DNA from 3 places in the Terrabacter sp. R4-6 genome. Region 1 is predicted to be linked to each of the others. Evidence: riboswitches for the same ligand, from Rfam matches in the RefSeq annotation. Region 1 holds a riboswitch; each other region holds the start of a gene.
The links. A riboswitch is a leader RNA that binds a small molecule or an ion and turns the genes downstream of it on or off. The one in region 1 is predicted to bind S-adenosylmethionine.
Positions count from the first base shown of each region.

Region 2: another riboswitch for S-adenosylmethionine. It lies ahead of ACSSS0_RS17755 (bifunctional o-acetylhomoserine/o-acetylserine sulfhydrylase); the one in region 1 lies ahead of metX (homoserine O-acetyltransferase MetX).
Region 3: another riboswitch for S-adenosylmethionine. It lies ahead of ACSSS0_RS02460 (aminotransferase class V-fold PLP-dependent enzyme); the one in region 1 lies ahead of metX (homoserine O-acetyltransferase MetX).

Region 1 is NZ_CP197224.1:4,214,940-4,222,675, forward strand. It holds gene ACSSS0_RS19500 (YkvA family protein) at 1-79, shown strand, start outside; gene ACSSS0_RS19505 (DUF4192 domain-containing protein) at 241-1,791, shown strand; SAM riboswitch class IV at 1,888-2,003, shown strand; gene metX (homoserine O-acetyltransferase MetX) at 2,019-3,281, shown strand; gene ACSSS0_RS19515 (universal stress protein) at 3,446-3,844, shown strand; gene ACSSS0_RS19520 (RNA polymerase sigma factor) at 4,207-5,838, shown strand; gene ACSSS0_RS19525 (transglutaminase TgpA family protein) at 5,937-7,736, opposite strand, start outside.
Region 2 is NZ_CP197224.1:3,817,659-3,825,394, reverse strand. It holds gene ACSSS0_RS17770 (glycosyltransferase family 2 protein) at 1-271, opposite strand, end outside; gene ACSSS0_RS17765 (acyl-CoA dehydrogenase family protein) at 340-1,503, opposite strand; gene ACSSS0_RS17760 (HNH endonuclease signature motif containing protein) at 1,578-3,077, opposite strand; SAM riboswitch class IV at 3,309-3,428, shown strand; gene ACSSS0_RS17755 (bifunctional o-acetylhomoserine/o-acetylserine sulfhydrylase) at 3,519-4,835, shown strand; gene ACSSS0_RS17750 (LD-carboxypeptidase) at 4,880-5,938, shown strand; gene recQ (DNA helicase RecQ) at 5,975-7,736, shown strand, end outside.
Region 3 is NZ_CP197224.1:511,340-519,075, reverse strand. It holds gene ACSSS0_RS02470 (ribonuclease J) at 1-656, shown strand, start outside; gene ACSSS0_RS02465 (endonuclease/exonuclease/phosphatase family protein) at 658-1,746, shown strand; gene ACSSS0_RS02460 (aminotransferase class V-fold PLP-dependent enzyme) at 1,828-3,225, opposite strand; SAM riboswitch class IV at 3,262-3,387, opposite strand; gene ACSSS0_RS02455 (FtsK/SpoIIIE family DNA translocase) at 3,632-6,562, shown strand; gene ACSSS0_RS02450 (response regulator transcription factor) at 6,661-7,338, opposite strand; gene ACSSS0_RS02445 (DUF4118 domain-containing protein) at 7,335-7,736, opposite strand, start outside.

The DNA of each region.
Region 1 (7,736 bases):
GGTGCGCCTGCCCGAGGGCACGCGCCAGGCGGCGACCGACTACGTGCTCGAGTCGGTCCGCAAGCGCCTCGAGCGCTGAGCACCCGGGGCGGCCGCCCCGGGTGCTGAGAGGGCCTGGGGGCCTGGGACGTGGCGTCCTTCGGAGGACGTCGATCCACACCCCCTTCCGGGGGAGGGCGGTGGTCCACAGGCGCGCGGTCGGGTCTGTCGGCCGCCACGCTCGGTGGACAGGCTCGGGACATGCCGAAGATCTCACTGTCCGGGCCGGCCGAGCTGCTGACCGTCATCCCCTTCCACCTCGGCTTCCAGCCGACGCGGAGCGTCGTCGTCGTGTGCTTCCACGGCAAACGGCTCGGGCTCGTCGCCCGGCTCGACCTCGTGGACGAGACCCTGGCCCCTGAGGCCGTCGCCCAGACGCTGCCGACCCTCCTGCAGGGCTCTCCGTCGTCCGTGGCCCTCGTGGGTTTCGAGGACGACGAGGACGAGTCCCTGCCGCTGCTCGAGGCGCTGGCCGCCGGGGTCGAGTCCGAGCGCGTGGTCGTCCGGGAGCGGCTCGTCGTGCGCGACGGACGGTGGCGCTCCGTGGGCTGCGACTGCTGTCCCGACGAGGGGTGGCGCCTCCCCGAGCAGGCCGACGTGCCCGCGGTCGCGAGCTATGTCGCCCTGGGTCACGCCGTGCTGCCGGACCGCGACGAGCTCGCGCGGCTCGTCGCCCCGCTGGACTCCTCGGAGCCCCGGCACGACCTGGCGGTCGCGGCCATCGAGGACTGGCAGCGTCGGTATGCCGCCGCCGGCGGGCCGATCTCCGAGAAGCCCGACCCGCCCGGGCGCCGCCCGAGCCCGCGACGTCGCACTCGACCGGCCGAGCTGCGTCTGGGGCTCCTCGACGGCGGCGAACCGACGGCCCGGCAGTTCCTCGTCAACGAGTCCCTCGTGGCGTGGGGCGGGGTGCTGCGCGGCGAGATCGAGGGATTCGGCGTCGAGCACTGGCTGCCGTCCCTCGTCGGACCGCTGCGTGACCGCGAGGTCCGCGACGCCCTCATGAGCTGGCTGTGCCCGGGCATGCTCCCGACCGACACCTGCTCCGACGACGTCGCCGTGCTGCTCGAGCTCCTGCTCGGGCCGGACGTGCGCATGGCCCCGGCCTCGGGCGACCTCGACGACGTCCCGGGGCCGTCCGGGCGGACCGGTGGTGGGGCGACAGGCCGCGGGCTCGGGGCCGACGTCGGGGCCCGACTGCCCGACCCCGACCGTGACGCCCTGCGCGCCCTGCGCGAGCTGCTGGCCCGCGAGGACGCGGCGTCAGGGACGGGTCCCGATACGGACGGCGGCGAGCACGCCGACGAAGGGGGTGACGAGGTGCCCGAGAGTGACGCCTTCGCGACCCGCCGCGCACTGGACGAGCTGGACGAGCTCGAGGACATGGACGAGCTGGACGAGACGGACGAGCTGGACGAGCTCGACGCGCTCGCGTGCCTGCTCGAGCGGGTCGAGCGCGAGGCGTGGGACGGCATCGACGGGCCGGCAGGCGAGCCCGGCTGGGACGACTGGGACGGGGCCGCGACGCCCCGGTTGCTCCTGTCGCGGCTCGAGCAGGTGTGTCGCCTCACCCCGGCGGCCCACGCTGCTCCGCTGCTGTCGGTCGTCGCCTCGCTCGCCTGGTGGTGCGGCGACGGCGCGCGTGCCGGTGTCGCGGTCGACCACGCCCTCGCGCTCGAGCCGGACCACTCGCTGGGCACGCTCGTGCGAGACGCGCTCGACCACGGCCTCCGGCCCCGCCGGTGTGCCTGACCCACCCGCGCTCCGGCGTGGCGGGTCGCGGCGCGGGAGTCCATGTCGTGGACCGGTCGATCTCGTCGGGCGGAGGCCTCGCGTATGGTTGGACCAGGTCATGAGTACCAGCGACAAGCCCCGGCTCGCTGGTCGGCAACCCTCCTTCGCGGTGGGGTGCCCCGGGTGAGGACCAGGCCGCACCTGTCCCCGGGTGTGCGCAAGCGCGAGGACCGAGGAGTACCCCGATGACCGTCACCCACCGGAAGCAGAGCACGCGCCGACCCGCGCGGCTCGCGGCCGCTGGCACCGGCCAGACCGGCGACGCAGCAGCAGCGCCCGCCCGTGCAGCGAGGAGCCACGTCGACCCGATGGCCCCGGGGCCGCGCCGGCCCGACGGCGCCTGGCGCGACGGGGACCCCGTCGGTCGGCGCCAGTTCGCCGACATCGGCGACGTGGAGCTCGAGCGCGGGGGCATGCTGCCCGACGTCCGCATCGCCTACGAGACGTGGGGCCGGCTCAACGACGCCGGCGACAACGTCATCCTCGTCGAGCACGCACTGACCGGCGACAGCCACGTCATCGGCGAGGCCGGTGACGGACACGCCTCGCCCGGCTGGTGGAACGCCCTCATCGGCCCCGGCGGCCCGGTCGATCCCGACCGATGGTTCGTCATCGCGTCCAACGTCCTCGGCGGCTGCCAGGGCAGCACCGGCCCCGCGAGCCCCGCACCCGACGGTCGGCCGTGGGGGAGCAGGTTCCCCTACGTCACGGTCCGCGACCAGGTCGCCGTCGAGCGCCGCCTCCTCGACGGGCTCGGCATCCGCCGCCTCGCAGCCGTCGTCGGCGGGTCGATGGGCGGGATGCGCGCGGTGGAGTGGGCCGTTTCGCACCCGGACGACGTCGACCGCTGCATCGTGCTCGCGTCGACCGCGTACGCCACCGCCGACCAGATCGCCTGGTGCCAGCCGCAGCTGCTCGCGATCCGCAACGACCCGGACTTCGCCGGGGGCGACTACTACGAGGGCCACGCGCGTCCCGACACCGGCCTGGGCCTCGCCCGGCGCATCGCCCACATCACCTACCGCACCGAGACCGAGCTCGGCTCGCGCTTCGGACGCGAGGCCCAGCTCGGCGAGGACCCGCTGCGTGCGGGTGACCGCGGACGGTTCGCCGTCGAGTCCTACCTCGACCACCACGCAGGCAAGCTGGCCCGGCGTTTCGACGCGAACTCCTACGTCGTGCTGACCGAGGCGATGAACTCCCACGACGTCGGGCGCGACCGCGGCGGTCTCGAGGCCGCCCTCGAGCGCGTGCGCGCCGACTGCACGATCGTCTCGGTCGACACCGACCGCCTCTACCCGCCCCGGCTCTCGGACGAGCTGCACGCGGCCCTTCCCGGGTCGCGGCGCGCGCACATCACCTCCGAGTTCGGGCACGACGGCTTCCTCATCGAGGAGGACCAGGTGGGTCGCATCGTCCGCGACGCGCTCGAGCGCCGTCGCGACTGAACCCTTCTGCGGCCCGGGCGGGTTCGCAGATCCGTGCCGAGGCCACGGCCCAGTCGTGTGCGCCGCCGACGACGCGGTGAGACTTCGCGCGGGACGCGCCGGACGTCGCGTTATCGGGTACGGTGCGAGCACTGGTTGTTTCCGTCCCAAGGAGGTCCGGGAAAGTGGCCATCGTCGTTGGTTATGTCGCCACCAAGGAAGGTCGCGCGGCGCTCAAGCGAGCCGCCGAGGAGTGCGTCCTGCGCGGAGCGAAGCTCGTCGTCATCAGCTCCCACCGGGGTGGCAAGGACTTCGACGCGAACGAGGCCAGCCAGTTCGAGAGCGAGCTCAGCCGCGTGCAGGCGCTCCTCGAGGACAAGGGCCTGGAGCACGAGGTGCGCCAGCTCGTCCGGGGCAACGACCCCGCCGAGGACCTCATCTCCGTCGCCGAGGAGGAGAAGGCCGACTTCATCGTCATCGGCCTGCGTCGCCGCAGCCCCGTCGGCAAGCTCATCCTCGGATCCAACGCGCAGCGCATCCTGCTCGACGCGAGCTGTCCCGTGCTCGCGGTCAAGGGCGACTGACCTTCCTGGCAGGCCTCCCGAGCCCTTCCTGCGGGCCCGTCTACCCGCGCCCGGCCTCCGTCCCGGTGGCCCGGAGAGCGGCCGTGTGGGCCTGGTCCGGCGCGCGGGTTCGACGTGCGTTCGCTCGGAGGGCGTGCGCCGTTTTATAATGTCCGAGTACCGGATCGCACGAGGCGCACCGAGAGCTCGAAACAGGGATCGACTCCGACAGGCCAAGCTCTTCCGGCACCAACCCCCATTCTCGTTCGTTGTGATGGTGCATGCCCGGATTCGGGTCGATCATCTGACGAGACCTGCGACGAAAGGCGACTGCATCCGTGCCTAAGGCAACAACCGCTGGAGCTCCCAAGACCCTGCCGAAGGTGTTCCAGCACGAGGCGATCATGCAGCTCCTGGTCAAGGGCAGCACCAGCGGCACCATCACCGGGACGGAGATCGCGCGTGCCCAGGTCGATGCAGGACTCGACCTGAAGCAGATGAAGCCGGTCCTCACGACCCTCGAGGCCCACGACATCGAGATCGTCGTCGACGCGCCGCACTCCAGCACGACGAAGAAGACCCGTACAGGGACCAAGGGAGGCACTGTGGCCACCGCACGCAGCACCACCGCCGCGGCGACGAAGTCCGCGACGCGGACCACGACCGCGACGACGAAGACCGCCGCCAAGAAGGCGACGGCCAAGGCAGCGCCGGCCCGGGCCGCCGCCACCGACGACGAGGCAGCTGCCGCGCCGAAGGCGGCCGCAGCCAGGACGGCCAAGAAGGCCGCCACCAACGCGGGTGTCGCCAAGGCGGCTGCGAAGCCCGCAGCCAAGAAGACGGCCACCCGCAAGACGGCGGCGAAGAAGGCCACGACGTCGGCCGACGGCACGGTCGTCGCCGGTGACGCCGAGCCCGAGGACGCCCCGGTCGGCGAGCTCGAGGAGGTCGTCGTCGAGCCCGTCGACGTGGACGACGACGCCGAGGACGGCGACGAGGCCACCCCGGCCGCCGCGGCGAAGACCGAGGAGACCGAGGAGTCCGGCTTCGTCATCCGTGACGACGACGAGGACGACGCCCCGGCCCAGCAGGTCGTGACCGCCGGCGCCACCGCCGACCCGGTCAAGGACTACCTGAAGCAGATCGGCAAGGTCGCCCTCCTCAACGCCGAGCAGGAGGTCGAGCTCGCGAAGCGCATCGAGGCCGGCCTGTTCGCCGAGGAGAAGCTCAACTCCGGCGACAAGATCGACATGAAGCTCAAGCGCGAGCTGTGGTGGATCGCCCAGGACGGCAAGAAGGCCAAGAACCACCTGCTCGAGGCCAACCTGCGACTCGTCGTCTCGCTCGCCAAGCGCTACACCGGTCGCGGCATGCTCTTCCTCGACCTCATCCAGGAGGGCAACCTCGGCCTCATCCGTGCGGTCGAGAAGTTCGACTACACCAAGGGCTACAAGTTCTCGACCTACGCGACGTGGTGGATCCGCCAGGCGATCACCCGCGCCATGGCCGACCAGGCTCGCACCATCCGCATCCCGGTGCACATGGTCGAGGTCATCAACAAGCTCGCCCGCGTGCAGCGTCAGATGCTTCAGGACCTGGGCCGCGAGCCCACCCCGGAGGAGCTCGCCAAGGAGCTCGACATGACCCCTGAGAAGGTCGTCGAGGTCCAGAAGTACGGCCGCGAGCCCATCTCCCTGCACACGCCCCTCGGCGAGGACGGCGACAGCGAGTTCGGTGACCTCATCGAGGACTCCGAGGCGGTCGTCCCGGCCGACGCCGTGAGCTTCACGCTCCTGCAGGAGCAGCTGCACTCGGTGCTCGACACGTTGTCCGAGCGCGAGGCCGGCGTCGTCTCGATGCGCTTCGGCCTGACCGACGGCCAGCCGAAGACGCTCGACGAGATCGGCAAGGTCTACGGCGTGACGCGCGAGCGCATCCGCCAGATCGAGTCCAAGACGATGAGCAAGCTGCGTCACCCGAGCCGCAGCCAGGTGCTGCGCGACTACCTCGACTGAGGTCGCGCCGCGCCGGTCGGTCCGGCACCGAAGGAGCCCACGACTCGTCGTCGTGGGCTCCTTCGCGTCCGTGCTCGGCAGGCTGCCGTGTGCCGGGGTCAGCGGCGCCGAGGGAGCAGGCGGTCCGGGAGCGAGCGCCAGAACGACACGCCCGCCTCGGGCCAGAAGAAGGACCGTGCCCGGGTCTGCCAGGCCCGGGTGCGGCCGACCTGACGCCGGATCGACCGGATGTCGTCGTGCAGCCGGAAGGCCTCCTGCGGGGTCGTGCGCTCGGGCAGGTCGTAGCGGGACTTCTCGAGGGTGGCCGTGACCCGTCGCATGGCGGTGGCGTTCTCCTCGTCGAGGTGCCCGTCGGCGACGTAGCGCTCGCGCAGCTGGCGCAGGGTGACGCCCTCGGGCGCACTGAGCCCGAGGTCACCGAAGTGCGAGGTGAGGTCGTCCCACTCCGCCTCGATGAGGTCCTGCTGGGTCACGGCTGCGCGTCGGCGGCGCAGCCGCAGCAGCCACGCCGTGATGGGCATCGCGAAGGCGGCCAGCAGCCCGACGAGCACCGCGAGGGCGAGCACGACGTTGCGCAGCGTGAACGCCTGCCCGACCGAGTCGAGGAACGACGTCTCGGGCTGCACGGGTGCGTTCGTGGCCGTCGTGGTCGAGGGCGTGGCGGTGGATCCGCCGCTCGCGGTGTTCGTCTCGCTGACCTCGCGGCCACCACCGGTCGCCCCGCCGTCCGCGCCGAGGACGGCATACGGCGGCGGTGAGCCCGCGCGGGCACCCGGGGTCGGCTCGAAGCGCAGCCAGCCGTATCCCTGGAAGTAGAGCTCGGGCCACGCGTGGGCGTCGCTGGCGCGGACGATGTAGCGCTCGCCCGAGAGCTGTCCCGGCAGGAAGCCGATCGCCATGCGGGCGGGGATGCCCTGGGCCCGAGCGAGCATGATCATCGCCGTCGCGAACTGCACGCAGTAGCCGCGCCGGGTCTGGTAGAAGTTCTGGATCGGCTCGAGCAGGCGCCCCTGGCTGTCGCGCAGCTGCTCGCCGAGGTCGAGCGAGTACGTGTAGCGGCTGGTGTCGCGCAGGTGGTTCTGGATCGCGATGGCCCTGTCGAGGGGGTTGTCCTCGCCGCGGGTGACCTCGTCGGACCACTGCTGGATGAGGTCACGTGAGCGGTCGGGGATGGTGAGGTCGTCGTCGGTGATGTCGGGAGAGTCCGGCGCTCCCGACTCCCGCAGCTGCGGCGGTGACGGGGCGAGGTCGGAGTAGGTCACGCGGTAGCTGCTCACGGCACGGTCGACGCGGACGTCGCGCGTGACGGGGTCGATGCTCCACGGCGTGCCCTCCATCGCGACGGCGACGACGGGGTAGGGCGCGGCGACACGGGGAGCGGCGAGCGTGTTGTCCGTGACGGTGATCTCGTAGTCACGCCGCTTGTCCGGAGGCGGGAGGGGCGCCGGGCTGTCGGGACGGTCGCCGGTGGCGCCGGCGACGCTCCACTGCCCGCGGGAGTAGTACGACGTCGCGAGCACCCGCAGGGGAGACCGCGTGAAGGCGGTCGTCGTGTAGGTGAGGACGGGCGACTGGTCCTGGTTGTTGAGGCTGCGCGAGAGGTCCAGCGTGTCGTTGAACCCCACGGACCCCTCGCCGCCGCCGCCGCCCGAGCGGCCGAGCCCCTCGGTGAGGTAGCGCGGAGGGAAGTGCGGGATGACGGCCGGCACGACGAGCGCGACGACGACACCGACGGCCCCGAGCTTGAGCGCCCCTGCCGTGAACGAGCGCAGGGCGTCACGGTCGTGCGCGGCCTCGTCGATCTCGCTGTGGTCGGCCGCGCTGGCGGTGCCCCAGCGGCCGAACTGGGCTCGGGCGGTCGTGTGCAGCATGACGAGCCACAGCACGACGGGCACGAC
Region 2 (7,736 bases), 400 kb from region 1:
CGCCGATCGCGGCGTTGAGCGCGTCGGGCGTGCGACCGGTCGGGTTGGCCACGACCCGCACGCGGGCATCGGCTGCGGCCAGCTCGGCGGCGACCTCGTCGGTGCGGTCCGTCGACGGCCCGAGCGCGAGGACGACCTCGAGAGGTCCGGGGTAGTCCTGCGCGAGGATCATCGCGACGGCGTCGCGAAGGTGCCTCTCCTCGTTGAGGATCGGCATGATGACGCTGACCGTGGGCTGGGGGTCCGGCTGGGGGTCAGGACTCAGGTCCACAGGCGTCCTTCTCGTCGTCGGGTGTCATGGCGCGATGGCCCGGCCTCCCCGCGCGAGCGGCGCCCAGCCTACTTGAGGACCTGGCGGGCCATGACCAGGCGCTGGACCTGGTTGGTGCCCTCGTAGATCTGGGTGATCTTCGCGTCACGCATCATCCGCTCGAGCGGGAAGTCGCTCGTGTAGCCCGCCCCGCCGAGCAGCTGCACGGCATCGGTCGTGATCTTCATCGCGACGTCGGAGGCGTAGCACTTGGCGGCTGCGCCGAAGAAGGTGAGGTCCTTGTCGCCACGCTCGGACTTGGCGGCCGCGACGTAGACCATCTGACGGGCGGCCTCGAGCTCCATCGCCATGTCGGCGAGCATGAACTGGATGCCCTGGAAGTCGGCGATGCGCGTGCCGAACTGCTTGCGCTCCTTGACGTAGGCGACCGCCTGGTCGAGGGCGCCCTGGGCGATGCCGACGGCCTGGGCCCCGATGGTGACGCGCGTGTGGTCGAGCGTGCGGAGGGCGATCTTGAGGCCGTCGCCGACCTCGCCGACGACGCGGTCGCCGGGGATCCGCACGCCGTCGAAGATCAGCTCACGGGTGGGGCTGCCCTTGATGCCGAGCTTGCGCTCCTTCTCACCGAACGTGAAGCCCTCGTCGGACTTCTCGACGACGAACGCCGTGACGTTGCCGCCGCGGGGTCCGTCGGGGTCGGTGACGGCGAGCACGGTGTAGTACTCCGACACACCGGCGTTGGTGATCCACGACTTCTGGCCGTTCAGCACCCAGCCGTCGCCGTCCTGGCGGGCACGGCACTTCATCGCGGCCGTGTCGGAGCCGGCCTCGCGCTCGGACAGGCCGTAGGAGAAGGTCGTCTCGCCCTTGGCGAGCGGCGGCAGGTAGCGGGCCTTGACGTCGTCACTGGCGGCGAGGATGAGCGGCAGCGACCCGAGCTTGTTGACGGCCGGGATGAGGGACGCGGAGGCGTCGACGCGCGCGACCTCCTCGATGACGATGCACGTCGCGAGGGCGTCGGCCCCGACACCGTCGTACTCCTCGGGCACGTGGGGGGCGAAGAAGTCGGACGCGACGAGGGCGTCGTGCGCCTCCTGGGGGTAGCGCGCCTCCTCGTCGACGGCCGCGGCGTACGGGGCGATCTTGTCCTCGGCGACCGCGCGGACGGCCTCCCTCAGGGCCTCGTGGTCCTCGCTGGTCCGGAACAGGTCGAAGTCGGCATTCGTGCTCACGGATCGTGATCCTACTCGCGAGTTCGGTTTAGTAGGACGTCCTCGTGATTCACGCCACGGAGGCTTCGACCGGGTCAGAAGGGCGGCGACTCGTCGTCGGTCGCGGAAGGGGTCTGCGGGGTCGGGCTCTGGAGGCGTCGTGCGTCGGGAGGGTCCGGTGGGGAGACGCCGGCGCGCCAGTTCTTGGGGTGGGTGGTGTAGCTGCGGCCGGTGAGGGTGGTCCAGGTGAGGCCGTGGTCGGTGTCGGGTGCGGAGGTCCAGGTGCCGGTGGTCTTGAGGTTGTGGTGGAGGCGGTGTTTGGCGTGGAGGTTGTCGGTGCTGGTGGGTCCGGTGGGCCAGGGGGTCTCGTGGTCGAGGTCGCAGCGGGTGGCGGGGACGTGGCAGCCGGGTCCGCGGCAGGTGCCGTCGACGGCTTGGACGTGCTCGAGGACGGCTTGGGTGGGGCGGTAGGTGCGGGTCGGTCGGGTGAGGGCTCGGCCGGTGCGCAGGTCGACGGGCAGGGTGGCCCAGACGGAGCCGGGTCGGGTGATGATCTCGCGGGCGTGGGTGGCGGTGACCCAGCCGTGGCCGGGCAGCTCGCACGCGGTGTCGGACTGTCCGGTGGCGACCTCGAAGGGCACGACGATCCACGCCAGCGATGCCGCCTGACCAGCGGCCGCGTGGGCGGGAGCGGGCTCGGTGGTGCCCGATCCGCGCAGGAGGGCGTCGGTGGCGAGGTCGGCGCGGAGCTGGTCGAGGCTGCGCGGGTCGCCCGCGACGCGCAGTCCCCGTGCGCTGGTGTCGAGGCGGTCCATGACCGCGGCGACGGACGCGGCGTCGGTGGTGACGGTCAGACAGCCCATCCCGTCGTCGGTGACCCGGCCGAACACCCCGCGTCGGGCCCGGGCGTGCGCGTGCCGCTCGGCGCTGCCCCGGGCATCGACCGAGGCGACCGCGCGCCGCAGCCGGGCGGTGAAGGTGCGCTGCGGGACGGGCTGACCGTCCCGGGACGGGGCGAGCACCGCGTCCGTGACGATGGCGAGGTCCGCGTCCGGGAGCGGGCCGGTCTCGGAGGCGACCTGCAGCACCCGGTGCAGCGAGGTCGCCCCGGCGCGGAGCGCGCCGAGCAGCGCCCGGTGCCGTCGCGGGCGGGTGGCCACCGCGAGCCGGCGGCCGACCTCACCGGTGCCGACGCCGGTCGCGAGCGCGATCTCCTCGGTGACGACCCGCTCGGGAGAGACCCGCGCGGACACCCGGGCGGCGGCACCGGCGGGCAGGGCCTGGATCTGCTGGGCCTCGATGGTGGCCAGTGCGCCGTACGCGGCGAGCAGGTCGGCCTCGAGGCGGGCCTTGGCGACCTCGAGCGCCTGGATCTCGGCGAGCACCCGCTCCCCGGCCCGCGCCAGCCCCTCCAGCGCCGCCGCCGCTCGGGCCCGCCCGCGCCCCGCGCGCAGCCGCTCCAGGACGGGGTCGAGGACGGGGTCGAGGGTGCGCGCCCAGTGGTCCGGGTCGGAGGACCATCGGGCACGCAGCACCGGCCAGGGCCCTCCGGAGCGCGCGCCGGGCGGCTCGACCGGTGACGGGGTGAACGGCACGGTGAGCCTCCTCTCGATGGTCCTTGCCTCTCCCTCGATGAGAACACGTGTTCGAACGACTCGCAAGACCCGCTGGCACATCTGTGGACAACGAACTCCTCTGCCCTGCAAGCGATCCCACCCGAGCCGGCACTTCCCAACACGCGCCAGGCGCCCACGCCGGTGACGACGCGTCCACGATGAGGACACGCCCTCCCACGTGGCGGACACGCATACGTAGACTCGCCGGTAGGTCATGAGCGCCAGCGACAAGCCCCGGCTCGCTGGCCGGCAACCCTCCAACCGCGGTGGGGTGCCCCGGGTGAGGACCTGGCCCGTCGACGCCACCCGGCGCGCGGGCAAGCGCGGAGAGCCTCTCTCCCGCACCGACCCGTCGGTGCACGGGGCCCGGTGACACGGGACCCCGGTCAGCGACACGACCCAGGAAGAGCAGGACGACCGATGACCGAGCCCAACTGGTCCTTCGAGACCAAGCAGATCCACGCCGGCCAGGCCCCTGACAGCGCCACCGGAGCGCGCGCGCTGCCGATCTACCAGACGACGAGCTACGTCTTCAACGACACCGACCACGCCGCGAACCTCTTCGGGCTCAAGGAGTTCGGCAACATCTACACCCGCCTGATGAACCCGACGACCGACGTCGTCGAGCAGCGCATCGCGGCGCTCGAGGGTGGCGTCGGCGCCCTGCTCGTCGCCTCGGGCCAGGCGGCCGAGACCCTCGCCGTGCTCAACATCGCGGAGGCCGGCGACCACGTCGTCGTCTCCCCCAGCCTCTACGGCGGCACCTTCAACCTCTTCAAGCACACGCTGCCCAAGTTCGGCATCGAGGTCGGCTTCGTCGAGGACCCGACGTCGATCGACTCGTGGCGCGCTGCCATCCGGCCCAACACGAAGCTCCTCTTCGGCGAGACCATCGCCAACCCCAAGAGCGAGATCCTCGACATCGAGGCCGTCGCGGCCCTCGCGCACGAGCACGGGGTCCCGCTCGTCGTCGACAACACCGTCGCGACGCCCTACCTCATCCGCCCGATCGAGTGGGGAGCCGACGTCGTCGTGCACTCCGCGACGAAGTACCTCGGCGGCCACGGCACCTCGATCGCCGGTGTCATCGTCGACGCGGGCAGCTTCGACTTCGGAGCCGACCCGGAGAAGTTCCCCAACTACAACACGCCGGAGGAGAGCTACCACGGGCTCGTCTTCGCCCGCGACCTCGGCGTCGGCAGCACCCTCGGGGCCAACCTCGCCTTCATCCTCAAGGCGCGCGTCCAGCTGCTGCGCGACCTCGGCCCCGCCGCGTCGCCCTTCAACGCGTTCCTCATCGCCCAGGGCATCGAGACGCTGTCGCTGCGCATCGAGCGCCACCTCGAGAACGCCCACAAGGTCGCAGCCTTCCTCCAAGGGCACGACCAAGTCGAGAAGGTCGTGTGGGCGTCCTTGCCGGACAGTCCTTTCCACGCCCTGGCGGAGAAGTACACGCCGCGCGGCGCGGGTGCCGTGCTCTCCTTCGAGATCGCGGGCGGCCTCGAGGCGGGCAAGAAGTTCGTCGAGGCGCTGACCCTGCACAGCCACGTCGCCAACATCGGTGACGTGCGCTCGCTCGTCATCCACCCCGCGTCGACGACGCACTCCCAGGGCCCCGACGAGGACCGTCTGGCCGCCGGCGTGACCCCGGGCCTCGTGCGCCTCTCGGTCGGCATCGAGCACATCGACGACATCGTCGCCGACCTCGAGCAGGGCTTCACGGCCGCCAAGGCCTGAGGCACCGACGGGCCGGGCCCGATATCGGGCTGAAGCGGATCGGCATGGCTGGCACGATGGCAGCCATGCCGATCCGCTACCCCGCCCCGCTGCGCCCCGGCGACCGGATCGGCGTCACGTCGCCGAGCTCCGGCGTGTCCGATGCCCTCTGGGGACGGTTCGCGTATGCCGTCCAGTCCCTCCGCGACCGTGGCTTCGACGTCGTCGTGGGCGAGCTCAACCACGCGCCCAGCCACGTCAGCGGGCCGCGCGAGGCACGTGCCGCCGAGCTGATGTCGATGCTCCTCGACCCGAGCATCCGTGCGGTCGTCCCGCCGTGGGGCGGTGAGACCGGCATCGACCTGCTCGACCTGCTCGACCTCGACGCGGTCGCCGCCACCGAACCGACGTGGTGCGTCGGCTTCTCCGACACCTCGACGTGGCTGACCCCACTCACCCTCACCACGGGCATCGCGACGATCCACGGGCAGAACCTCATGGACACCCCGTACGCCCTGCCGGACGGCATACTCCACTGGGTCGACGTCGCGGGCACCGCGGGCGGGGACGAGCTGCGCCAGCACTCCCCCGGCCGGCACCGCTCCGGCGGCTGGGACGACTACGCCGACGACCCGACGGTGTCCGAGATGACGCTCGACGGCCGTGGCACGTGGACGCGGATCGACCCGGGCCACGAGGACGAGCCGGTCACGTTCTCCGGGCGTCTCGTCGCGGGCTGCGTCGAGACGGTGAGCTTCCTCGCGGGCGGGCGCTTCGCCGACATCGGCGCCTTCACCCGCGACCACGCGCCCGAGGGCACCGTCGTGCTGCTCGACATCGCCGAATGGAGCTCCTACGACATCTGCCGAGCCCTGCACGCCATGCGCCTGAGCGGCTGGTTCGACGCCGCCAACGGCGTGCTCGTATCGCGCACCAGCGCACCCGAGCCGCACGGTTTCACCCAGCACGCCGCCGTCGTCGACGCCCTCGGCATGCTCGGCGTGCCGATCGTCGCCGACGTCGAGTGCGGCCACGTGGCCCCGTTCCTCGCCCTCGTGCAGGGCGCGACGACGACGGTCGTCCAGGACGGCGGCACGCACACCGTCACGCAGCGCCTCGACTGAAGGCCGGTCCGCGGTGACGGGTACGCTCGCCGCGTCATGGAGAAGCACCTGGTCGGGTCCGAGCTCGAGGTCGTCGCCGCCGAGGTGACGGGCGACGCGCCCGTCGCTCCGGACGAGCGCCCGCACGACGGCGGGGCCGCAGGTCGCGTGCTGCACGACGTCTTCGGCTTCAGCTCGTTCCGCGGCGCCCAGCAGGCGATCGTCGACCGCGTCGTGACGGGTCACGACACGGTCGTCCTCATGCCCACCGGTGGCGGCAAGTCGCTGTGCTACCAGCTGCCCGCGCTCGTGCGGCCCGGCGTCGGCATCGTCGTCTCGCCGCTCATCGCGCTCATGCACGACCAGGTCGAGGCCCTGCGCCTGCTCGGTGTGCGGGCGGCCTTCTGGAACTCCACGTCGTCCGCCGAGGAGTCCGACGCCGTCCGCCGCGACGTGCGTGAGGGCCGCCTCGACCTGCTCTACGTCGCGCCCGAGCGCCTGCTCATGCCCTCCTTCCTGCGTCTGCTCGACGACGCGGCCACCGGAGCCGGCATCGCGCTCTTCGCCATCGACGAGGCGCACTGCGTGTCGCAGTGGGGCCACGACTTCCGGCCGGAGTACCTCCGCATCGCCGAGGTCACCGCACGCTTCCCCGGGGTGCCGCGCATCGCGCTGACCGCCACCGCCGACGCGCTCACCCGCAGCGAGATCCACCAGCGGCTGCGCCTGGACGGCGCCGCCGAGTTCGTCTCGAGCTTCGACCGGCCCAACATCCGCTACGTCGTCGAGGAGAAGAGCGACGCGCGCGCCCAGCTGCTGCGCTTCCTCGAGAGCGGCAACGACGGTGCGAGCTTCCGCGGCTCCGCCGGCATCGTCTACTGCCAGTCACGCAAGCGCACCGACGAGATCTCGGCGTTCCTGCGCCAGCAGGGCTACGACGCGATCGCCTATCACGCCGGCCTGCCCAGCGAGGCGAGGGCCGCCGCCCAGCAACGGTTCCGTCGTGACGAAGGCGTCATCGTCGTGGCCACCATCGCCTTCGGGATGGGCATCGACAAGCCCGACGTGCGCTTCGTCGCGCACGTCGACCTCCCGAAGAGCCTCGAGGGCTACTACCAGGAGACCGGTCGGGCGGGCCGCGACGGCGAGCCGGCGGTGGCGTGGATGGCCTACGGCCTCGCCGACGCCGTGCAACAGCGCTCGTTCATCACGAGATCCGACGGCAGTGCCGAGCACCAGCGCGTCGACTCGATGAAGCTCGACGCCATGCTGGGCTACGCCGAGGCCTCCACGTGCCGCCGGCGGCTGCTGCTGGCGTACTTCGACGAGGAGTCAGGCGACTGCGGCAACTGCGACACCTGCATGGAGCCGCCCCAGATGTGGGACGCCACCGTGCCCGCGCAGAAGGTGCTCTCGGCCGTGATCCGCACCGGTCAGCGCTTCGGCGCCGGGCACGTCATCGACGTGCTGCTCGGCAAGCGCACCGACAAGATCGCGAGCTGGGGGCACGACCAGCTGCCGACCTTCGGGGTGGGCAGCGACCTCGCCGACCGGGAGTGGCGCTCGGTCATCCGCCAGCTCGTCGCGCGCTCGGTGCTCGTCCCCGACCCGGGTCGGATGGGTGCTCTCACCATCACGGAGGCGGCCCGTCCGATCCTCGACGGAGCGGAGAAGGTCGAGCTGCGTCGGCTCTCGGCCGCGCCGGCACGCAGCCGTTCGTCGTCGGGCTCACGCTCGGCCGGGTCCGGGTCTGGAGCCGCGACTGGGGCCGGAGCCAGCCCTGCCGACCGGGCGCTCTTCGAGCTGCTGCGCACCGAGC
Region 3 (7,736 bases), 940 kb from region 1:
CGGGCAACGAGAACGCCGTCTACCGCATCATCAACGGGCTCATGCGCCTCGGCGCCACCGTCGTGCACAAGGGCAACGCCAAGGTGCACGTCTCGGGCCACGCCAGCGCCGGCGAGCTGCTCTACTGCTACAACATCGTCAAGCCGCGCAACGTCCTGCCCGTGCACGGCGAGTGGCGGCACATGTACGCCAATGCCCAGCTCGCCATCGCCTCCGGCGTCCACGAGGACAACGTCGTGCTTGCCGAGGACGGCGTCGTCGTCGACCTGGTCAACGGGGTCGCCGAGGTGACCGGTGTCGTCGAGTGCGGCTACGTCTACGTCGACGGCAGCAGCGTCGGTGGCGCCGACGAGGCCCTGCTCAAGGACCGCCGGATCCTGCGCGACGAGGGCTTCATCACCTGTGTCGTCGTGCTCGACGCGGCCACCGGCAAGATCGCGAGCGGACCCGAGATCACGGCCCGCGGGTTCGTCGAGGCCGACGAGATCTTCCAGCAGGTCATCCCCAAGGTCGAGCGGGCCGTCGAGGAGGCCGTGGCCAAGGGTGTGCGCGACGACCAGCAGCTCCAGCAGGTCATCCGCCGCGCGGTCGGCTCGTGGGTCGGCGGCAAGATCCGCCGTCGGCCGATGATCATCCCGGTCGTGCTGCAGGCCTGACGTGACGGTGCAGGAGGTCGCCCGGCGGACCGGGCCCGCCGGCGACGGCGACGACGTGCCCGCCGACCCGCCGGGGGACACCGGGGAGACCGCCGGGTCGTCGACGCCGGAGCCGGCGCGACGGGGACCGCGCCGGCGCTGGGTCGACGTCGTCATCGGCGTCGTCCTGCTCGTGCTCGTCGCGGTCGGCGCGCTGCGCTGGTACGACTCGACGGCGTACGTCGTCGTCGTGCTCCAGACGGCCGGACCCTTCGTCGTCATCGGCCTGGGCCTGCTCACTGTGGCGACGCTCGTGCTGCGCCGGTGGTGGATGGTGGCCCCGGTCGTCGTCGCGCTCGTCGTGGCGGCGACCGTCGCGGCCCCCGCCTTCCGGGCCACGTCCTCGTCCAAGGCCGACCGCGACCTCACCGTCATGTCGGCCAACGTCTGGGTCGGCTCGGCCAACGCCGGCCAGCTCATGGACGCCGTGCGCTTCCACTCGGTCGACGTCCTCGTCCTCACCGAGGCCACGCCGGCGATCCTGCGGCGGCTCGACGCCGAGGGCGCCGGCGACTACTTCTCGCAGCGCGAGGGCGTGGCCCGCGCCAACACCTCCAGCGGCACGATGGTGCTCTCGCGCTACCCGCTCTCGGTGCGCAGCCTCGGCACCGACCCGGCGATCGAGGGCACCCAGAGCGTCCAGCCCGAGGTCGACGTGACCGTCCCCAACGGCACGGTCCGCCTCAAGGTCGCCCACCCCGCGGCGCCGTTGCGCGGTGACACGCTCGAGTGGCGCGCCGGTCTGCGGGCGCTCGAGTCGTGGAAGCAGCGGCTCGACGGCGACGAGCTCGTCGTCATGGCCGGCGACTTCAACGCCGGCTTCGGCCACCCGGGCTTCCGCGACCTCGCCGCCGGTCTCAGTGACGCGCAGCGCACCGACGGGCAGGGGTGGGTGCGCACCTGGCCGTTCGCGGGCAACCGGCTCCCGGCCTTCGTGCAGCTCGACCACCTGCTGAGCCGCGGGCTGACGGTCGTCTCGGCCGGGCAGGTGGCCTTCAACCGGGCCGACCACGCCGCCGTCTGGGCGAGCTACGCGCTGCCGGCACGCTGACCGACCTCCCCGACCGACAACCCGGACCGCCGGGCCGAAGGCGCTGACACACCGACCCCGATCAGCGGCAGACGCCCGCGGTCACCAGGGTCGCTCGACCTCGACGTCGCGTGGGTCGGTGCCCTCGAGCGCCCAACCGGTCTCGGTGAGCGTCCACTCGGCGTCGGTGCCGTGCTCGACGAGGCGCGCGACGGCGGCGACGAGGCGCTCGACCCCCTCGAGCGTGCTGCCGAGGCCGATGCTGGCGCGGACGGCGGTGACGGAGCGCTCGCCCCAGGGGTCCTCGAGGAGCTCGTCGACGAGCAGGTGGGCGCAGAACTTGCCGTCCCGCACGCCGATGCCGTGCTCGACGGAGAGCACCTGCGAGACGAGCGAGGAGTCCCAGCCGTCGATGGTGAAGGCCACGACGCCGACGCGGTCGCTGTCGTCGCCGAAGATCGAGAGGACCTCGACGCCTGCGACGTCGTCGAGGCCGGTGCGCAGCCGCTCGAGCAGGCGGGTCTCGTGCTCCTCGATCGCCTCGCGGTGGCGGCTGATCGTCGAGCACGCCGCGGCGAGCGCGATGGCGCCGATGACGTTGGGGCTGCCGCCCTCGTGGCGGGCCGGGCCGGTCGCCCACGTCGTGCCGTCCTCGGTCACCGAGCGCGTCGCGCCGCCGCCGAGCAGGTAGGGGTTGCCGGCGTCGAGCCAGTCGGAGCGCCCGGCGAGGACGCCTGCGCCGTAGGGGGCGTACGTCTTGTGCCCCGAGAACGCGACGTAGTCGGCGTCCCACGCGGCGAGGTCGATGGTGCGGTGCGCCGAGAGCTGGGCCGCGTCGACGGCGATTCGGGCTCCGTGCGCGTGGGCCAGCGCGGCGAAACGCTCGACGGGCCAGACCTCACCCGTGACGTTCGAGGCGGCCGCGACGACGACGAGGCGGTGGCGCGACGGGTGGTCGGCCAGTGCCTCCTCGAGCAGGGCGTGCGCGTCCTCGACCGTCTGCGGGACGGGGAGGCGCACGGTGCGGAAGCGGCCCCACGGCAGCAGGGTCGAGTGGTGCTCGGTGCCGAAGACGAAGACCGTCGTGCCGCTCGGCAGCGCCTTGCTCAGCAGCGCCCAGGAGTCGGTCGTCGTCCGGGTGAAGACGACCGAGTCGCCCTCGCGCGCGCCGACGAAGGAGGCGACCTCCGCGCGGGCCTGCTCGTACCACGCGCTCGTCAGCCGCGATGCGAAGCCGGCGCCCCGGTGGACGGAGGAGTAGGTCTCGAGGGCACGGTCGACGGCCGCCTTGACCGTCTCGAGCGCCGGCGTCGAGGCCGCGTGGTCGAGGTTGGCGTATGCCGTGTCGCCGTGCAGCGTCGGCACGCGCAGACCCGCGCCGACGACGGTGGGCAGCGTGCGCGCCTCCGGCACGACGTGCAGGGCGCGGGTGCGCATGAGCGGTGCGGGGGAGCCTCCACAGAGGGAGGCGGCGGGGTGCGTCGAGGGAAGGACCGACATGGGAGTGCTCCTGGGTCATGGGACCCACCTCGTGCAGGTCCGCGCTTGCCGACCTCGAGGACGCATGCGGACCGAGGGCGGCCTGGTCGTCACCCGGAGCACCCCACCGCGGAGGAGGGTTGCTGGCCAGCGAGCCGGGGCTTGTCACTGGCACTCATGACCTGCGCAAGACCATAGGCGGGACGGTCGCCGGCTGTCCACCGGTCGGTCCCCGGGTGTCGCGATCTGAGACGCCGCCCGGCCCGAGGTGCGCCCCGCGGCACCCGACGACGGTCCCCACGGTGCCCGGGAGGTTCGCCCACGGCATACGAGAGCCCTGTGAGCCCTGGAGAGCGCTGTCCGACTGATCGGTCCTGTTGCGCGTGTGACGCGTGAGTTCATCGGTGCGTTGACGTACGGTGCCAGCATGGCGTCACGTCCGTCCACCAGCCAGCGCTCGAGCTCCGCCGCGGCCACCCGCGCCAAGGGGTCCGCGGGCAGCGCCTCGTCACGCCCTCCGGCAGCACGCGGTGGGAGGCCGGCGCAGCGCAAGCCCGCTGCCCGCAAGCCCGCCGCCAAGACGGCGTCCAAGACCCGGGGCGGAGGCCTCCCCTTCCCGCTCGGCGCGATGCGCAACACGTGGATGGGGGTCTCGCACATGGCCGGGGGGGCGGTGCGCCGCGTCGGCCACAGCGCCGCCGACCTCGAGCCCGAGCATCGTCGCGACGGCATCGGCTTCGCCCTCATCGCGCTTGCCGTCGTCGTCGCCGCCCGTGAGTGGTGGGGCGTCTCCGGCACTTTCGGCCAGGTCGTGCACGCCGTCTTCGCCGGCACCTTCGGCCGCGTCGCGTACGCCGTCCCGCTCGTGCTGCTCGCGCTCGGCCTGCGCATGCTGCGCGCCCCCCAGGACGACGCGGCGACCAACCGCATCGTCGTCGGCACCATCGCCCTGACCTTCGCCGCGTGCGGTCTGTCGCACCTCGCCGACGGCATCCCCAACCCGCCCGACGGCGCCGACGGCATGCGCGCCGCCGGCGGCATCCTCGGCTTCCTCGCGTCGAGCCCCCTCGCGGCGGCCGTCTCGACCTACGGTGCGCTCGTCCTGCTCATCCTGCTCGGGCTCTTCGGCCTGCTCGTCATCACGGCGACGCCGGTCAACATGATCCCGACCCGCATGCGGCAGCTGCGCGCGCTGGTCATCGACCGCGACCACGTCGACGAGCAGCCCGACGAGGCGCTCGACGCCCCGGCCGCCGCGGTCAAGCGCGCGCGTCGCAAGGCCGTCGACCTCGCCGACCGTGACGGCGACGAGGCGTTCCGCCAAGCCGCGCAGAAGGCCCTCGAGGACGAGGCGACCACTCATCTGCGGCCCGGCGAGAAGCGCCCGACGCCTCCCGGACTGCTCGCCCCGCGCCCCGGCGGCGAGAAGGGCGCCGAGCGCGTCATCGACGCCACCGACCCCAAGACCCTCGGCGCCCCCGACACGAGCAAGGTCGGCCCCAAGGCCGAGCTCATCCCGCCGCCCATGTCCGACCTGCCCGCTCGCGTCGAGCAGCTGAGCCTCGGCGGCGACATCACCTACCAGCTGCCCGACCACTCGATGCTGACGCCGGGTCCGCCGCACAAGACGCGCAGCGAGACCAACGACCGCGTCGTCGAGTCGCTGACCAACGTCTTCGACCAGTTCGACATCGATGCCGCGGTCACCGGCTTCACCCGTGGCCCGACGGTGACGCGCTACGAGGTCGAGCTCGGCTCGGGCACCAAGGTCGAGCGCGTCACCGCGCTCTCCAAGAACATCGCGTATGCCGTGGCCTCGGCCGACGTGCGCATCCTCAGCCCCATCCCGGGCAAGTCCGCCATCGGCATCGAGATCCCGAACCTCGACCGTGAGAACGTGTCGCTCGGCGACGTGCTGCGCAGCAACACGGCCCGCACCAACGAGCACCCGATGGTCATGGGTGTCGGCAAGGACGTCGAGGGCGCCTACGTCATCGCCAACCTCGCGAAGATGCCGCACCTGCTCGTCGCCGGCGCCACCGGCTCGGGCAAGAGCAGCTTCGTCAACTCGATGATCACCTCGATCCTCATGCGCTCGACGCCCGAGGAGGTCCGGATGATCCTCGTCGACCCGAAGCGCGTCGAGCTGACGGCCTACGAGGGCATCCCGCACCTCATCACGCCGATCATCACCAACCCGAAGAAGGCCGCCGAGGCGCTCGCGTGGGTCGTCAAGGAGATGGACCAGCGCTACGACGACCTCGCGGCGTTCGGCTTCAAGCACGTCGACGACTTCAACAAGGCCGTCCGCGCCGGCAAGGTCAAGCCGCTGCCCGGCTCGGAGCGGCAGATCACGACCTACCCGTACCTCCTCGTCGTCGTCGACGAGCTCGCCGACCTCATGATGGTCGCCCCGCGCGACGTCGAGGAGTCGGTCGTGCGCATCACCCAGCTCGCGCGCGCCGCCGGCATCCACCTCGTCCTCGCGACGCAGCGGCCGTCGGTCGACGTCGTCACGGGCCTCATCAAGGCCAACGTGCCCTCGCGGATGGCCTTCGCGACGTCCTCGCTCGCGGACTCCCGCGTCGTGCTCGACCAGCCCGGCGCCGAGAAGCTCATCGGCCAGGGTGACGCGCTCTTCCTGCCGATGGGCGCGAGCAAGCCGATGCGTGTGCAGGGCGCGTGGGTCAACGAGTCCGAGATCCACGAGGTCGTCAAGTTCGTCACGACCCAGCTCAAGCCCAACTACGTCGAGAACGTCACCGTCGCGGCGCCGAAGAAGCAGATCGACGACGACATCGGCGACGACCTCGACGTGCTGCTCCAGGCCACCGAGCTCGTCGTCACGACGCAGTTCGGCTCGACGTCGATGCTCCAGCGCAAGCTGCGCGTCGGCTTCGCCAAGGCCGGTCGCCTCATGGACCTGCTCGAGTCGCGCGGTGTCGTCGGCCCGAGCGAGGGGTCCAAGGCCCGAGACGTGCTCGTGCGCCCGGACGACCTCGAGCAGACGCTCGCGCTGCTGCGTGGTGAGGACGTGCCGCACCCCAACGAGCCCGTCGACGCCGACGACCTCGCCGACATCATCGAGCCCGCGGAGCCGTATGCCGCCCCGCCCGTCGACGTGGAGCCCCCGGCCGTGTCGGCCGGCTACACCGATGAACCGGAGGAGGCCGCGCCCCAGCGGACGGCCGCCCTCGTCGCCGAGCGTGGCGAGCAGCGCGCCCACGAGGACGAGACGACCGCGGTGCCGACGGCCCGGTGGACGCCGGGCGACATGACGCGCACCGTCGACGAGGACGACGAGGAGTCCGAGGACGCCTGGAACCTCACCGACCGCGGCCCTCGCGAGCGCTACTGACCCGAAGGGCTCGACGTCTTCCCGTCCCAACCGTCGAAAGGCCACAAACCGGGAGGGACGCGCTTCGCGCGGCACACCGGTTTGTGGCCTTTCGACGGTCAGGGGTTGAAGCGGTAGCCGAGGCCGGGCTCGGTGACCAGGTGGCTCGGGTTCGCCGGGTCGGGCTCGAGCTTGCGGCGCAGCTGGTTGGCGTAGACGCGAAGGTAGTTCGACTCGCGGCCGTAGGACGGGCCCCACACGGCCCGGAGCAGGTCCTGCTGCTGGACGAGGTGGCCCGGCTCGCGACACAGAGCCTCGAGCACCCGCCACTCCGTCGGCGTCAGACGGACCTCCTCGCCGTCGACGGTCGCACGACGCTCGGCGAAGTCGAGGACGAAGTGGTCGGTGACGACGGGGCCGAGGTGCCGCCCGAGGTCACCGCCGCGGCGCACCGCGGCGCGCACTCTGGCGAGGAGCTCCTCGACGCCGAAGGGCTTGGTGACGTAGTCGTCCGCGCCGAGGTCGAGCGCCTCGATCTTGTCGTCGGACTCGTGCCGTGCCGACAGGACGATGACGGGCACGACCGATGCGGCGCGGATGCGGCGGAGCACCTCGGTGCCGTCGAGGTCGGGCAGCCCGAGGTCGAGGATGACGACGTCGGGCGCGTCCTCGAGGACCGACTGCACGGCGGTGCGACCGTCGGCGGCCGTGACGACCTCGTTGCCGTGGGCGCGCAGCGCGATCGTCAGCGTGCGCTGCAGCCGCGGGTCGTCGTCGACGACGAGCACTCGGGTCACGCGTCCTCCTTGGTGTCGGCCGGCTCGGTCGCCCCGGTGGCCCTGGTCGCCTCGGTGGCTCCGGTCGCCTCGGTCGAGGTGGTGCCGGCCGCGACGTCCCTGCCGCCATCACCTCGAACCGAAGGGGCGGGCGGGGCGTGCGGGGTCGGGGTGAGCGGCAGCTCGACGACCATGGTGATCCCACCGCCCGGGGTGTCCTCGGGCACGAGCGAGCCGCCGAGGACGCTCATCAGCCCTCGGGCGACGGCGAGCCCGAGGCCGAGGCCGTCGCCCTGGGGCGCATCGCCGACGCGCTGGAACGCGGCGAAGATGCGCTCCTTGTCGGCGTCGGACACCCCGGGCCCGCGATCGACGACCCGCAGCTGCACGGTGTCGCCGATGCGACCTGCGGTGATGCG